DNA from 2 places in the Bacillus cereus group sp. BfR-BA-01316 genome. Region 1 is predicted to be linked to the other one. Evidence: predicted binding sites of a transcription regulator. Region 1 holds the regulator's gene; the other holds the start of a gene.

Region 1 (3,662 bases):
GATAACTGCTAAAATGTCACTTTCACGTAAAATCAAGTAGTCTGTACCTTCGTATTTCACTTCAGTACCTGCATATTTTGAGAAGATGATAAGATCACCTGCTGCTACCTCTAAAGCAACACGCTCACCATTTTCAAGCACTCGGCCAGTACCTACTGCAATAACTTTACCCTCTTGTGGTTTTTCTTTTGCAGTGTCTGGTAATACAATACCACTTGCTGTTTTTTCTTCTGCTTGAACAAGTTCAATTACAACGCGATCACCTAATGGCTTTAGCATGAACAATAACCTCCTCATTTTGTTATGTAAATTTTATTTATTAGCACTCAAGTCACACGAGTGCTAACACACTTCTAATAATAAATAATCTCAATTTCTTTTGCAAGTAAAAAAATCATAATTTTTTCGCAAATTACTTTATGCACTTTCCTATATAGCATTACTTCTTCTACTACCTTTACTATATGAATCGTTGCTCCCACTTCTTGTATGTTACAATATGAAAGACACCCTAAGTTGTTTTCGCTAAACGTACAACTTTTTCCTGTCTCCTATTTTATTTTCAAATACTTATTTACAAAAAAAATATAATTCAAATGAAAGTTTATATCGTAGGTAGCATATTTACATGTTATCCTACCTTATCTCATACACTAGCGTTAGAAAGGATGGTTAAACCATTTGAAAAAACAATATTGGTGGATTATCGTTACATACATTTTAATGCAGTTATCAGGCATTGCCGGGTTACCGCTTCTCCTGAAAACTGGACTATATGATAATAGGGGATTTACTAGAGAGGAAAAAATTCAGCTTATAACTGGCCATTGGGCAATCATTAGCTTCTTTATTGCATTATGCATTGTACTTTGGTTACTTAGAACAGATATTCGTGACAGGCATTTAGATAAAATGCGCTCTACTGTTCCAGCTACAATTGGATGGATTTTTATCGGGTTCTTCTTAGCATTTTTCTCACAAAGTATCGCTGGTATGATTGAAATGTATTTACTAGGTATTAAACCTGGATCTGAAAATACAGCAAGGCTTATGGACATCGCAAGAACAACACCTTGGTTCCTTATTGTTGTATCTATAATTGGACCTATCTTAGAAGAAATCGTATTTAGAAAAATTTTATTTGGTACACTTTATAAGAAGTTTAACTTCTTTATTGCCGCTATCATTAGTTCCCTTGTATTTGCAGCGATTCATTTTGATTTTACTCACTTGTTGGTATACACTGCTATGGGGCTCGTATTCGCCTTTTTATATGTAAAAACGAAACGTATTATCGTTCCAATTGCAGCTCATGTTGCGATGAATACATTCGTTGCAGTCGCTCAAATTGTAGTAAGCAATGAGCAAATTCAAGAAATGATTAAAGAAGCCGAGAAAATGCAAGGCTTTATCGGAGGATTTTTTGTATGAGAAACTCACCATTGTTCATGGCTGCACTATACTTCCTTCTAGGATGTATCTTTACACGATTCGCCATTACGAACGTGACAGATACAATTTGGAATGTGTGGACAATACTATTTGCAGTTATGGCAACAATTGATTTTAATTTGGCACTTCGCCTTATCTTAGTCAAATTCACAAAGAAAAAACAATAATAAAACGCAGAGGTCGTCTCCTCTGCGTTTTATTGTGGATAATTCTTCAAAAAGTAAACAAGTGTTTGTAACTCTACAGCTAAATCAATATGATGAATTCTTATATTCTCTGACACATTTAATCGTGCTGGCGTGAAATTTAAAATACCATGCACATTCGTTTCTGCCAATCTATCTGCCACAGCTTGCGCTACTGTAGCGGGTACCGTTAATATTGCCACTTGTATATCAGTTGATAAACGTTCTTCTAATTCATCCAAATGATATACAGGAATTCCTCCGATTTCTGTTCCAACTTTCTCTTCACTAACATCAAACGCCATTTCAATTTTTGTATTATTGTTTTTCGTGAAATTATAATGTAAGAAAGCGGTCCCTAAATTACCTACTCCAATAAGTGCTACACGTGTTATATCATCTTGGTCGAGTGTTTCACGGAAAAATGATAATAAATAATTTACGTTATATCCATATCCTTTTTTCCCTAACGCTCCAAAATATGAAAAATCTCTTCGAATAGTTGCGGAATCAACCTTTACCGCTTCACTCAATTCGGCTGATGAAACACGTTGCTTACCAGAAAGAGATAAGTTTTGGATAAATCGATAGTATAGAGGCAATCGTTTGGCAGTGGCCTGTGGAATTTTTTGTTGATCCATATAACCTCTCCTCTCTTCCTATCTTTATTCATATACTTGAATCAAATACAGCAGTTTAGTACTCATGAATTTCCTTGTATAATAAAGAGAAGAAGTATTCTCTCTTTATTTTAAACTATACACTATTTTTAGTATGATTGAGAAATATAAACATGGCAAAGTTAAGAAATTATTTGAGGTGAAAACATTGATATTATTACAAGTGAATGGGCTTTCGAAATTATACGGTGCAGAAACGATTATTGCAAACATAAAATTGGAAGTACAAACAAAAGATCGTATCGCATTAGTCGGACGAAATGGAGCCGGAAAATCTACATTATTAAAAATAATAGCTGGTGAGTTATCTCATGATGGTGGTGAAATTATAAAACCGAAAGATGTCTCAATGGGGTATTTAGCTCAAAATACCGGATTAGAAACGTCTTTAACAATTTGGGATGAAATGTTAACCGTCTTTACACATCTACAGCAGATGGAGACAAAACTTCGAAGGCTAGAGCAAGAGATGGGAAAAGAAGAAAACTTTTCAAATGCGGCTATATACGAGAAATTATTAGCTGATTATGACCAATTACAATTAGATTATAAAGATCAAGGCGGCTATCAGTACGAAGCGGATATACGCTCGATTTTAAGCGGTCTTGGCTTCCCAGTTGAAACGCATCAGACGACAATTTCTACATTAAGTGGTGGACAAAAGACTCGATTAGCTCTTGGGAAATTATTATTAACTAGACCAGACTTACTTATTTTAGACGAACCTACAAACCATTTGGACATTGAGACACTAACATGGCTTGAACAATATTTACAAGGCTATCCTGGCGCGATTTTAATCGTTTCCCATGACCGTTATTTCTTAGATAAACTCGTTACACAAGTATACGAAATTTCTAATAAGGAAAGCCGACGATTTGTTGGTAACTACAGTAAATATTTAGACTTAAAATCAGCTCTATACGAGCAAGAGATGAAGCGTTATGAAAAACAACAAGATGAAATTACTAAACTGGAAGACTTTGTGCAAAAAAATATAGCTCGCGCATCTACGACAAAACGTGCTCAAAGTCGCCGTAAACAATTAGACAGAATGGAAGTATTAACTAGACCATTAGGCGATTCTAAATCAGCTTCCTTCCATTTCGATATTGAAAAACAAAGTGGAAATGATGTTTTACAAGTGAAAGATGCAACTATTGGCTATTATCAGGAACCGATTATTGAACATGTAAACATGCGCTTAACTCGCGGTGACAGTGTTGCCTTAGTTGGGCCGAACGGAATTGGAAAATCTACATTATTAAAATCCATTGTGAATAAGTTACAGCTATTATATGGAAACGTTGCTTTCGGATCAAATGTATCTGTTGGTTATTATGAT
Region 2 (3,662 bases), on a different contig from region 1:
GTAATTTGAATTCTAAAACTATAGAATGCAGGGTTTTCACAATATGTAAAATTGCATATTATTCTTATTTTATTTTTCGTTATGTTATTTATATATTCATATTAATAATTATAGATAAAAATGAATTAAAACAAGTGGAGGAATAGTATGAGTAAAACAGTATTAGAAGCTTATAGCGTAGAAGAGAGAACGGACAATTTAACATATAAAAATTTATTAGTAATGATAGCAAGTATTTTTGGGTTCCTATTAATAGGGGGATTATTCCTTTTTTTAGCTCTTGGGATTTATGGAGAAGAAGCAATACGTAATAATTTAGAGGTTTATTATTTAACCCTATTTGAGGCAGCTGTTGTTACTATTGTTTCATTTGCTTATAAACCAGTGCTTCATTTTATTAAGAACATTTGGGATATATCTGTTTTGAAGAATGGGAAGACATACTTGTATCTATTAATTGATGTTATTATCATTTGTTTATCACAATATTTAATGTTTGATGTGTTTAGTTTTGAAAGCCCAGAGAAACAACAAGAACAATTAGGAAACATACCTCTTCAAAATGGCATAATTCAAAGTGTTATATATATTTTAAGTACCGATATAATTACACCAGTTATAGAAGAAATTTTATTTCGAGGTATTTTATATCGGTTTTTGGAAAAAAATATAATTTTCTAATTGGTATCATGGGTTCTTCCTTCATTTTTGGGATTCTTCATGATGGTTATCCGATTACAGCAATGATGATGGGGATTGTATTTGCTATGTTATATAAGAAGACGCAATCTATTGTACCTAGTATCATTTTACATATTGCATGGAACTTACTTGTGAGTATAAGTATGATTGCCTCTTTATAAAATTGAACGAATATTTAGCATGAAAGATGAATGGCCTAGCTATTCATCTTTTATTTTGTTTATAAGTAGGAAAAGTTAACGCATACAATCCAAAAAGAACCAAATACTAATGACGAATGAACAAAGAAAGGCAGGTATGATCTATGCAAAATTTAACAGAGCTTGAAGTGGAAAACTTACGTCATTTAATTGGTGGACATGCGACAATCATTAACAAATTGGACCAGTATGCACAGGCTTGTACAGATCCACAACTGAAACAAATGCTGCAAAAGGATGCACAAGATGCACGAAATACGAAACAGCAATTAATGACTTTTTTAGGATAGGAGGAAGAGAGAAATGAATGAAAAAGATATGGTAAACGATTATTTAGCAGGGTTAAATTCAAGTTTAACAAGTTATGCAAATTATATTTCTCAGTCTGATAATGAACAGTTACATCAAACGTTAATTCAAATTCGTAATCAAGATGAAATGCGTCAACGTAATATGTATGAATACGCAAAGCAAAAAAGTTATTATAAGCCAGCAGCACCGGCTAATCCGATGATTGTGCAACAATTAAAAAGTCAATTAAGTGCGGAATAGTGTGCTGAAAAACGAGCGAATGAAGTCGCTCGTTTTTTTGTTTTGTACATGTCAATAAATATGTAATAAATATTTTTCCAGTTGTAACAAATATGACGAAAATTGAATATAACAATTCACAAAAAGGACAAAAGTTTGTTCAATGTTTCACAAAGTATCCATGGTTTCTATCGTGGGAATCTCTATAATGAAGAGTGTAAAGAACAAAAGAAATAGATTATATGATCAATTAGGAGAGATTGCTATGAAAAGAAATACAAGAAAAATTGCAATTATCGGTACTGGATTAGTTGGATCAAGCTGTGCGTATTCCATTGTGAATCAAGGAATCTGCGAAGAGCTATTGTTAATTGATATAAATCATGAACGTGCAGTTGGAGAAGCGATGGATTTATCGCACTGCATTAACTTTACAAATACAAGAACAAAAGTATATGCAGGAAGTTATGAAGACTGCAAAGATATGGACATTGTCATTATTACAGCAGGACCAGCGCCGAAGCCTGGACAAAGTCGTTTAGACACTTTAGGAGCAAGCGCTAAGATTATGGAAAGTGTTGTTGGCGGCGTAATGGAAAGTGGATTTGATGGCATTTTCTTACTCGCATCGAACCCAGTTGACATTATTACATATCAAGTGTGGAAGCTATCTGGATTACCTAGAAATCGTGTGATTGGTACAGGTACATCACTAGATTCTTCTCGCTTAAGAACAATTTTATCTGAAATGTTACATGTAGACCCTCGTAGTATTCATGGGTATTCATTAGGAGAACATGGTGATTCTCAAATGGTTGCTTGGTCTCATGTAACTGTTGGTGGAAAACCAATTCTGCAAATTTTAGAGGAACAAAAAGAATGCTTTGGTGAAATAGATTTAGATGAAATTGTTGAGAAGACTGCAAAAGCTGGATGGGAAATTTATAAACGTAAAGGAACTACTTATTACGGAATTGGAAATTCTCTAGCGTATATTGCTCGCTCAATCTTCAATGATGATCACCGTGTTATCGCTGTTTCAGCCATTTTAGATGGTGAATATGGCGAATACGATATTTGTACAGGAGTACCAGCAATTATTACTAGAGACGGTATAAGAGAAGTGGTAGAACTGAACTTATTAGAAGATGAAGAAAGCCGCTTTGCAAAATCAAACGATGTTTTACGCGATTATATGAAAACAATTGGTTACTAAATTATAGGAGAAGGTGAAACAAATGAAGGAATATATAATGTCTCGTATGTTTAAAGCTTCTGCCGGAATCGCACAGGGTATTTTCGTATCCCTTGGAATTGGTTTACTGATCGAAAATATAGGAAGAATTGTTGATATCCCGTTACTTATTACAATCGGAGTTGTTGCAAAATCACTTATGGCACCAGCAATTGGAGCCGGGATTGCTTTTATGCTCGGTGCAAACGGACTTGTAATTTTCTCAGCGATGGTAGCTGGAGCAATTGGAGCTGGTTCAATTTCAATTACTGAAGCTGGTCTCATCATTAAAACAGGCGAACCAATTGGTGCATTATTAACAGCGACTTTAGCAGTTTATATTGGTAAACGATTAAGTGGAAAAACTGCTTTAGATATGATGCTCGTTCCATTTGCAGCAATATTAGGTTCTGGTTTAGTCGGTATTTGGTTAGCTCAAAATATTAGCCCAGTTTTAAATACAGTTGGAGCATTCATTAAAGATAGTTCAGCTGGTAGCCCATTTATCGCTTCTATCGTGATTGCTGTAGTTTGGGGACTATTACTTATCTCTCCAGCTTCATCAGCTGCTTTAGCGATAGCACTTAGCTTAGATGGTGTTGCAGGCGGTGCAGCACTTGCAGGATGTGTTGCTCAATTTATCGGATTCTCTGTTATTTCAGCGAAAGAAAATAATTTAGGTGGCATATTAGCTCAGGCACTTTGTACTCCAAAAGTACAGTTGCCGAACATTACTAAAAATCCAATGATTCTCGTCCCAACTGTCGTCGCCAGTGCTATAGTGGGCCCAGTATCAGCATTAATTTTCCAACTGGAAGCAGGAAAAGAAATTGCAGGTCTTGGATTAAGCTCCCTTATCGCACCAATTAATTTAATTTCCAGCCAAGGGTGGGAGGTTGTCCCAGCGATGATAATCACTTATATTATCATCCCAGTAGCTGTTTCTTATATACTTTACATTGCTCTTAAAAAAGCAGGTCGTATTCATTCTGGTG

What was found. Region 1 encodes Rex, which represses fermentation and respiration genes when NADH is low (regulators of the CRP and FNR family bind a similar motif). Its sites were predicted from a motif close to TTGTGAAATATTTCACAA; they were not measured.
Region 2: the regulator Rex is predicted to act here: its motif matches at 1,590-1,607, upstream of MR071_RS01080 (L-lactate dehydrogenase).

Annotation. Positions count from the first base shown of each region.
Region 1 is NZ_JAKUGX010000051.1:8,005-11,666, forward strand. Features, by position in the region: gene groES (co-chaperone GroES) at 1-279, opposite strand, end outside; gene MR071_RS24105 (CPBP family intramembrane glutamic endopeptidase) at 682-1,431, shown strand; gene MR071_RS24110 (YdiK family protein) at 1,428-1,619, shown strand; gene MR071_RS24115 (redox-sensing transcriptional repressor Rex) at 1,649-2,278, opposite strand; gene MR071_RS24120 (ABC-F family ATP-binding cassette domain-containing protein) at 2,466-3,662, shown strand, end outside.
Region 2 is NZ_JAKUGX010000001.1:212,735-216,396, forward strand. Features, by position in the region: partial or broken gene MR071_RS01065 (lysostaphin resistance A-like protein) at 148-863, shown strand; gene MR071_RS01070 (hypothetical protein) at 1,007-1,192, shown strand; gene MR071_RS01075 (spore coat protein) at 1,206-1,454, shown strand; gene MR071_RS01080 (L-lactate dehydrogenase) at 1,699-2,649, shown strand; gene MR071_RS01085 (PTS sugar transporter subunit IIC) at 2,672-3,662, shown strand, end outside.